4 regions of the Streptomyces sp. NPDC029159 genome follow, and region 1 is predicted to be linked to each of the others. Evidence: riboswitches for the same ligand, from Rfam matches in the RefSeq annotation. Region 1 holds a riboswitch; each other region holds the start of a gene.
The links. A riboswitch is a leader RNA that binds a small molecule or an ion and turns the genes downstream of it on or off. The one in region 1 is predicted to bind cyclic di-AMP.
Positions count from the first base shown of each region.

Region 2: it holds a riboswitch for cyclic di-AMP, as region 1 does, so the genes downstream of both, ACZ4U4_RS22890 (C40 family peptidase) here and ACZ4U4_RS04315 (M23 family metallopeptidase) in region 1, are expected to answer to the same signal.
Region 3: it holds a riboswitch for cyclic di-AMP, as region 1 does, so the genes downstream of both, ACZ4U4_RS04795 (M23 family metallopeptidase) here and ACZ4U4_RS04315 (M23 family metallopeptidase) in region 1, are expected to answer to the same signal.
Region 4: it holds a riboswitch for cyclic di-AMP, as region 1 does, so the genes downstream of both, ACZ4U4_RS10025 (transglycosylase family protein) here and ACZ4U4_RS04315 (M23 family metallopeptidase) in region 1, are expected to answer to the same signal.

Region 1 is NZ_JBVHWT010000001.1:964,769-966,962, reverse strand. Features, by position in the region: gene ACZ4U4_RS04315 (M23 family metallopeptidase) at 184-1,332, opposite strand; cyclic di-AMP (ydaO/yuaA leader) riboswitch at 1,345-1,498, opposite strand; gene ACZ4U4_RS04310 (DUF2332 domain-containing protein) at 1,884-2,194, shown strand, end outside.
Region 2 is NZ_JBVHWT010000012.1:139,180-141,373, forward strand. Features, by position in the region: gene pcrA (DNA helicase PcrA) at 1-702, opposite strand, end outside; cyclic di-AMP (ydaO/yuaA leader) riboswitch at 965-1,147, shown strand; gene ACZ4U4_RS22890 (C40 family peptidase) at 1,156-2,194, shown strand, end outside.
Region 3 is NZ_JBVHWT010000002.1:108,335-110,528, reverse strand. Features, by position in the region: gene ACZ4U4_RS04795 (M23 family metallopeptidase) at 185-961, opposite strand; cyclic di-AMP (ydaO/yuaA leader) riboswitch at 974-1,130, opposite strand; gene ACZ4U4_RS04790 (M16 family metallopeptidase) at 1,373-2,194, opposite strand, start outside.
Region 4 is NZ_JBVHWT010000004.1:93,498-95,691, reverse strand. Features, by position in the region: gene ACZ4U4_RS10030 (transglycosylase family protein) at 1-873, shown strand, start outside; cyclic di-AMP (ydaO/yuaA leader) riboswitch at 1,134-1,301, shown strand; gene ACZ4U4_RS10025 (transglycosylase family protein) at 1,306-1,986, shown strand.

The DNA of each region.
Region 1 (2,194 bases):
GCGGGGCGGCAGCATTTCCCGGTTACGGCATCCGGGTGCAGCGGCCCGGAGCGCCCGCCGGGCGCCCGGCGGCGCGGGGTGCGTGGCCGAGCGCGCCACCGGTCCGGAACCCGGCCCGGCGCGCGGCACAGTTGCGCGCGCCCCGGACCCGGGCCCCGGACTCCGCTCAGGGCCGCAGCGGCCTCAGACGTTCAGGCCCCGGGCCCGCAGCCACGGCATCGGGTCGATCGGACCGCCGCCCCCGGGGCGGACCTCCAGGTGCAGGTGGGGGCCGGTGACGTTCCCGGTGGCGCCGACGCGGCCGATGACCTCGCCGGTGGAGACCTTGCCGCCGGTCTTCACCATCGACGAGAGGTGGCAGAACCACAGCTCCGTACCGTCGTCGAGGGTGAGGACGATGCGGTAGCCGTAGGAGCCGGCCCAGCCCGCCTGCGTGATGGTGCCGGAGTGGATGGCCTTGACCGGCGTGCCCGTGGGGGCGGCGAAGTCCTGGCCGGTGTGGTCGGCGGCCCAGCGGTCGCCGGCCTGGCCGAAGCCGGCGGTGAGGGTGTACGAGGTGACCGGCAGCAGATAGCTCTTGGCCAGCTCGGCCAGGCGCGCGGCCTCGGCCTTCTCGCGGGCCTCGGCCTCGCGCTTCGCCTTGGCCGCCGCCGCCTTGCGCGCGGCCTCGGCGCGCTCCGCCTTCGCGTCGGCCACCGCCTGCTCGTGGTCGCTCGCGGCGGTCTGCTCCGCCCGGACGAGCGCACCGTGCTCGGCGGCGTCCCGGGCGTCGCGCTCGGCGGCCTCCTGCTGGGTGTCGGCCTGCTGGAGGATGCGGCTGCGCAGCGCCTCCCCGGCGCCCGTGCCCCGGCCGTCCTCGGTGGTGAGGCCGGCGGAGGAGAGCGGCGCCGCGGTGGTGGCCGCGTCGGACGCGTCGTCGGAGCCGAGCAACGGGCCGATGCCGGGGAGCGATTCGGCGTCCGGCAGCGCTCCGGTGACGTCGGAGGCGAGGGAGCCGATGTCCGGCATGGAGATCGGGACCGCCGGCTTGTCCTCGGCGGCCGCCATGCCGCCGGCGCCGACCGCCGCGATCACCCCGACGCCGAGGACCGTGCCGCTGCGGGCCAGCGCGGAGCGCTGCTTCCCGACGCGGTGCCGGCCGCGGACGGACCGCACGGACTCCTCGGTCGGGTTCCACTCACCGGGCTCGTCGTCCGCGACGCCGTACGGACCGGGGCCCTCCGGGGCGAACGCGCCCGGGGCGAAGGTGGCCGTATCGGTCGGGGAACCCGGCAGATCCTGGGGGAGGTGGTGGGCGGACGGAGCCTCGGGGGCAAGCCTGTTGGACGCCACGGGGGCGCACTCCTTTCCTTCCTTCGCGCCTACCGGGTTAGCTGACGGGTTCGGAGCAGGAAGGTCTCCTACGGGCGGCCTCTGGCCGAGGCGTCCGATTCACCCCATGAAGGTGGTTCCCCGGTTCCCTCCGCGCCGCTCGGGATGCCCTCGGCAAAGACAGGACACATCACGGCAGTTCACGAAATATCGACGCAGCGGCGTACAGAGAGGCGCCGTAGCGAGAAGTGACCACCGGTGTGCCTGGGTGCCCGGCATACCTGAAGAGCGCGTACGGGATTCGGCGTGGGGGCACGGTGCCGCCTCTGCGACGGCTGGGACGACCGCGCTCCGTTATCGGACAGTAATAGAGATCGCGGCCGATTTCCAAGCGATCCCGCGAATCCCCTCCGTACGACGACGACTCCTGGCCAAGACTTTTCGGGGCAACGCGCGTGCAAACCGGGCGAGTTGATCGCCCTTCACGAAACGGCCTGCGAGTGATTGTGCATCACTTGTGATGCGGAGGGGTGCGCATCCCTCACGCTCCGTGAGGGCAGTAGCGTCTGATCATGGTCGTCGACTTCGTGAACAACGCACAGGCCCTGGCAGCGCGCTACCGGGACTTCTCCTGGGGGGAGGCGCGGGGCCGGTGTGCGGCCCACGAGGAGCTGACGGCACGGATCGGGCAGGACCCGGAGCTGTGCGAACTCCTCGCCGCATCCCTCCCGGTGGGCAACAAGCAGCAGCCCAACCTCCTCCTCGCGGCCGTCCGCCACCTCGACGGCCCGCACGCCGAGCAGGGCCCGCGCGGTGAGCCGGCGTACCGCCGCTGGCGCGAGTGGACGATCCGGCACTGGGACGAGGTCCGCGCGGTCGTCAT
Region 2 (2,194 bases), on a different contig from region 1:
GGCCAGGGTCTTCTCGAAGCCGTCGGCCGCCTGGCCTGCGAAGGTCTCCTCGTCGATGAGCTCGTTCTTGAGGTTGGAGACCTTGGCGCTGAAGGACTTGGGCGGGAACCGCTTGGGATCGAGATCGAGATCGCGGCAGACCAGGGCCATCAGGCGCTTGGAGTCGGCGGCGTCGTAGATCGAGAACGACGAGGTGAAGCCGAGGTGCTTGGACTCGCGGCGCAGGATGCGGACGCAGGCGCTGTGGAAGGTGGAGACCCACATGGCGCCCGCCCGGGGGCCGACCAGCTCCTCGACGCGCTCCTTCATCTCACCGGCGGCCTTGTTGGTGAAGGTGATCGCGAGGATCTGGCCGGGGTGCACGCCGCGGGCGGCGAGCAGATGCGCGATGCGGTGGGTGAGCACCCGGGTCTTGCCGGAACCGGCTCCGGCGACGATCAGCAGCGGGCCGCCGGAGTGCACCACGGCGGCCTTCTGGGCGTCGTTGAGCCCTTCCAGGAGCGCGGCGGGGTCGACGGCGGGGCGGGCGGCGCCGTCGCGGTAGTGCGCGTCCCGGGGTACGGGGGCGTCGAACTTCCCGCTGAAGAGGTCGTGCGGAACCTCCTCCCGGGCCGGGCCGTGCTCGTCCTCGGGGGGTGGCGGGGGCTCCTCGTCCTTGGGAGCGAGGTCCGCCAGGAAGCTGTCGTCAAAGAGGCTGCTCATCGCCCACCGAGTCTAGGCCGCCCCACCGACAGTCGGGCCCGGAGCCGTGGAAAGGCCGGAAGCGCGGGCGTTCCGCTCCCCCTCGCGCGGCGAACCCGGCATTCCGCGCAGATACCCCGCCCTGCCCACACGAACGTCACCTCATGCACACAGGTCACGAAAAGGTTTCGGGCAAATCGAACATCTGCCTTCACAGGAGCCACACGAGTTGGCTAGGTTCACGCTCGGGCTGCCTGCATCCCGTGGACGACAGCGTCCGCACAGGCCGCCTCCGCCGAGTCCGGCCCTGCCCCACGGCACCCGGAGCCGGGGACCCACCAGCACCACCGGGGTGAATCGGTCGGTACGGCCGCCAGCGCGCACGTACGGACCGTAGGGCAAGCCTTCCGTCTGCGACACCGCCCGAACCCGACAGCTAACCCGGTAGGCGGTCCACGGAAGGAGTCGTCGGCCTTGCCGTCGCACCGCAAGCCGCGTACCCGCGTCCTCACCTCGCCCGGCAGCCGCCGGACGGCCGCCGGTCTGACGACCGCCGCCCTCGCCACGGTCACCCTGCTCTCCCAGCCGGCCGAGGCGTCCCCCCGCTCCCCGAAGCCGACCGTCGAAGAGGTCAAGAAGAAGGTCGACACCCTCTACCACCAGGCGGAGGTCGCGACCCAGAAGTACAACGCCGTCAAGGAGCGCGTCGGCGAGCGGCGGTCGGAGGTCAGCGACCTCCAGGACGCCGCGGCGCGCCGCACCGGCAAGCTCAACGAGGCCCGCCGGGAGCTGGGCACCTTCGCCGCCGCGCAGTACCGCAGCGGCGGCGTGAACGCGACGGCACAGCTGATGTTCTCCAAGGACCCGCAGCAGTTCGCCGACCGCAGCCACCTGATGGAGCGGCTCACCGGGCGGCAGCAGCAGGCCGTCGACGCCTACCAGGAGCAGCAGGCCGCCGCCGCCCGTCAGCGGGCCGAGGCGACCCGCAGCCTGGAACGCCTCCAGGAGTCGCAGTCCGAGCTGGCCGACTCCAAGCGGACGGTCCAGGGCAAGCTGACCGAGGCCCGCCAGCTGCTCTCCGAGCTGACCGCCCAGGAGAAGGCGCGCCTGGCGGAGCTGGAGCGCAAGAAGGAGGAGGCGGCCCGGCGCAAGGCCGAGGAGGAGGCGCGCAAGCAGCGCGAGCAGCAGCCCGGCGGCGGTTCGGACACCGGCTCCCCCGGTACGGGCACCGGCGACTCCGGTACGCCCGACCCCGGCCAGGGCGGCGGACCGGCCGACGGCTCGTACCGTACGAAGGCCGAGAAGGCGCTCGCGTTCGCCCGCGCCCAGATGGGCAAGCCGTACGTCTGGGGCGCCACCGGTCCCAACTCCTACGACTGCTCCGGGCTGACGCAGGCCGCGTGGAAGGCGGCCGGGGTGAGCCTGCCGCGCACGACGTGGGACCAGGTCAAGGTCGGCGAGCGCGTCGCCACCAAGGACCTCGCCCCCGGTGACCTGGTGTTCTTCTACAACG
Region 3 (2,194 bases), on a different contig from region 1:
GCGCCTTTTCCGTGACTCTATTCGACGGTGTCGACTCCTTTACCGCCTTCACACATTCATGGAAATCTTTTGGTGAGTGCGTTCCCCGGCCCCCGGGAAATCCGGCCATCCGCCGTACGGCACCGGACACGACAGAGCCCCGGACACCCTGTCAGGGCGGTCCGGGGCTCCGGGAAGTGCGGGGTCAGACGTTGATGCCGTGCGCGCGCAGGTAGGCGATCGGGTCGATGTCCGAGCCGTAGTCGGGGCCGGTACGGGCCTCGAAGTGCAGGTGCGGGCCGGTGACGTTGCCGGTCGCGCCGGACAGCGCGATCTGCTGACCGGGCATCACCTGCTGGCCGACCGAGACACCGATCTGCGACAGGTGGCCGTACTGGGTGTACGTACCGTCGTTCATCTTGATGACGATGTTGTTGCCGTACGCACCGCCCCAGCCGGCCTCGACGACGGTGCCCGCGCCGACGGCGTGCACGGTGGTGCCGGTGGCGGCGTGGAAGTCGATACCGGTGTGGGTGCCGGAGGACCACAGTCCGCTGGACGCCTTGTAGGCGGTGGAGACGTACGAGCCGGCGATCGGGGCGACGAAGGCGTTGAGGCGCTTGCGCTCCTCCTCGCGGGCCGCGCGGACCTCGGCCTCGTGCCGCTTGTCGGCCGCCGCCTTGGCGGCCTGGGCCTGCTTCACCGCGTCGGCCTCGGCCTTCGCCTTGGCCTCGGCCGTCTCGGCGACGGCCTGCTGCGCATCGGCCTGGGCCTGGACGCGCTCGGCGAGTTCGTCGCCGAGGACGACGGCCCGCTGCAGACCCGTGTCGTGCCCGGCACCGGAGGTGGCGGCCATCGCGGGAGAGGAGACGGAGGCGACGACGCCGGATGCGGCGAGACCGGCGATGCCGGCGATGTTGCGGGTCGTCCGGGCGCTGCGGCTCGGACGGCGGTGCTTCCCGGTGGCACGGGTGAACGCCATGTGCTGGCTGGTCCTTTCCTTCCTTCTCGCCTACCGGGTTAGCTGACGGGTTCGGAGCAGGAAGGTCTCCTACGGGTTCCTCCGGAGAGGTACCCGATTCACCCCAGGGGACGTGTGGGTCCCCGGCTCCCCTGGCTCGCGCCGTACGGGGACTCGGCGATGACTGTCCGGTGCCGCGGTTGCGGCCTGCTGCTGGCGGACAGCGCGCTTGACGCTAATCGCGGCAACTTTCAATCGGCAAACAGAAACGCGTTTTTGTGCGTTACGCCACACCGGGACGAGGGAACCGGAAGCTGACATTCCACAGCACAAAGGGGATCCCGAGGGCACTTCGCCACCCCGGGATCCCCTTCTGCCCTACTGTGCCGGGCCGCCGGAACAGCCCGGCCGGGGCCACCGCCCCACGGTTCGTCAGCCGCTGACGACCGTCACCTCGCCGATGCCCAGCGCCCGGACCGGCTCGGCGATCTGCGCCGCGTCACCGACCAGCACCGTCACCAGCCGGTCGGCCGGGAACGCGCTGACCACGGCGGCGGTCGCCTCGACCGTGCCGGTCTCGGCCAGCCGCGCGTACAGCTGCGCCTGGTAGTCGTCCGGCAGATGCTGCTCCACCTGGTCGGCGAGGGTGCCCGCGACCGCTGCCGCCGTCTCGTACTTCAGCGGCGCGACGCCGACGAGGTTCTGCACCGCCACGTCCCGCTCGGCGTCGGTCAGCCCCTCCGCCGCGAGGGTGCGCAGCACCTTCCACAGGTCGTCGAGGGCCGGGCCGGTGGACTCGGTGTCGACCGAACCGCTGATCGCCAGCATCGAGGCGCCGGTGGGCCCCCCGGGCGCGTCCGGCGCCGACGACCGCAGCACCTGACCGAAGGCCCGCACCCCGTAGGTGTAGCCCTTCTCCTCACGCAGCACGCGGTCCAGACGCGACGTCAGGGTGCCGCCCAGGCAGTACGTACCGAGGACCTGTGCGGGCCACTGACGGTCGTGGCGGTCGGCGCCGATCCGCCCGATGAGCAGCTGCGTCTGCACCGCGCCGGGGCGGTCGACGATCACGACGCGGCCGGTGTCGTCCGCGGTGATCGGCGTGACGGCGACCGGCTCGGCGGCCGGCCCCTGCCAGGCGCCCAGCGTGTCGGCGAGCGCCGCGTCCACGTCGATGCCGGTGAAGTCGCCGACGATCACGACGGTGGCCGCCGCGGGCCGCACATGGGCGTCGTAGAACGCCCGGACGGCCGC
Region 4 (2,194 bases), on a different contig from region 1:
GCCCAGTGTGAGTCCGGCGGCATCTGGTCGAGCGCCAGTGGCAACGGCTTCTACGGCGGGCTCCAGCTCACCCTCGACATGTGGCGCGACCACGGCGGTCTGGAGTACGCCGCCCGCCCCGACCTGGCCAGCCGCTCCCAGCAGATAGCCGTGGCCCAGGCGATCCTCGCCGAGCGCGGCCCCGACGCCTGGCCCCGCTGCGCGTCCGACGCCGGACTCACCGAGGACGGCGAGGCGCCCGACGTCGACCCCGGCGGCGCCGTCACCACCCCGCCCGCCGGTGCGGACGACGCCCACACGGGTACCGGCACCGACTCCGACCAGGACGAGCCCTCGACGCCGGACACCACCGACCCGTCCACCCCGCAGGGCACCCCGGACCCGTCCGGCAGCCCGGACCCGTCCGACACCCCGGACCCGGGCACCCCGGACCCGTCCACCTCGCCCGACGCCACCGGCTCCCCGGAGGCGCACGAGGGATCGCAGCGACCCGGCACGCCCGGCCCGTCCGACGAGCCGTCCACCGACCCGTCCGGCCACGCCTCGCACCCGTCCGAGCCCTCGCACCCGTCCCGTACGACGCCCCCGGCGGACACCGACGGCCCCCGTGGCGGCGACGGCTCCGGGCGCCACCGCGGCGGCGCCGACGAGGACGGCGACCGCGCCCCGGGGCGGCACGCCTCGCGCGGCGGTGAGCGGACGGACCCGGCCGAGGGCGGCTACACCGTGCGCTCCGGTGACAACCTGTCAGCCATCGTCGAGGCGCGCGACCTGCCGGGCGGCTGGCCCGCGCTGTACGAGCGCAACGAGGACGTCATCGGCGACGACCCGGACCTCATCCAGCCAGGTCAACTCCTCGATCTGGGCCACTGATCGAGCCGAAAGGCGGCTTTTGCCCGTTTTGGCGAAAGTGAGACATGGCTCTCGTCCGTGTCCGCCGTGTCCCGACCTGCCCTTCGAATCCACACCATGTCCTACCTGCGGAAATATGCGCCCTCTGCGGTCGTTGACGGTCAACTGGGTGCAGAAAACGGGGTTTGAACGACACGGGGGGTTCTGTTTACGGTCAGGACCGCTCGCCAAAGCGGGCCCTTCGTTCACACGCCGAATCCTGCCGGTGGGCGAAGGTGGTCGACGCGCAAGCGCCGAAGGCAGGAGCGGGGGACCCAAGGTAAGTGCCGGCCCCGCCCGTGAAAACGGGTCAACCGGCTTGGGGTGAAGCCGTGTGCGCGTCACACGGCCGGGCAATCCACACCGCCCGAACCCGACAGCTCACCTCGCAGGCGTCGGTGAGGAAAACGCATCATGCTGAGCAACAAGGCCAAGCACCGCCGTCCCTCCAAGGCCGTCCGCGTCGCCACCCTCGCCGGTGTCGCCGGCGCCGCCGTGGCCGTCCCGCTGATGGGCGCCACCAACGCCTCCGCCGCCTCCGTCTCCACCTGGGACGCCGTCGCCCAGTGCGAGTCCGGCGGCAACTGGTCGATCAACACCGGCAACGGCTACTACGGCGGCCTGCAGTTCTCCGACTCCAGCTGGAAGGCCGCCGGCGGCCTCCAGTTCGCCTCGCGCGCCGACCTGGCCACCAAGGCCCAGCAGATCCAGGCCGCCGAGAAGCTGCTCGCCATCCAGGGCCCGGGCGCCTGGTCCTGCGCCGGCGCCGGCAACCTCACCTCCGGTGGTCCGTCCCCCGACCTGAACACCGGCACCACCAAGGCCGCCCCCAAGCAGCAGGCCCCGCAGCCCAAGGCCGCCCCGCAGCAGCAGGCGCCGAAGCAGCAGGCCCCGAAGCCGCAGGCCGCCCCCAAGCAGCAGGCGCCGCAGCACCACGCCATGGGCCACGGCAACTACACCGTGAAGTCCGGCGACACCCTGGCCAAGATCGCCAAGGCGCACGGCAAGAACTGGAAGTCGGTCTACGCGGACAACAAGTCCGTCATCGGCTCCAACCCGAACCTCATCTTCCCGGGCCAGAAGCTCCACGTCTGATCCCCGCGCGGGGCCCCACCGCCCCGCACCCCGGGCCCCCGCCCCCTCCCGGCCCACCGCGCCCGTGCGTACGGCGGTACGCACGGCCCACCGGACCGGGAGGCGGCACCGGCCGCCCGGACCCGCGGGCCACGGCCCCCGGCACCGCCCGGGAGCCCCCGCTCACCCGCGGACCTCACCCCCCCCCACGGGATACCCCGCCCGGCGC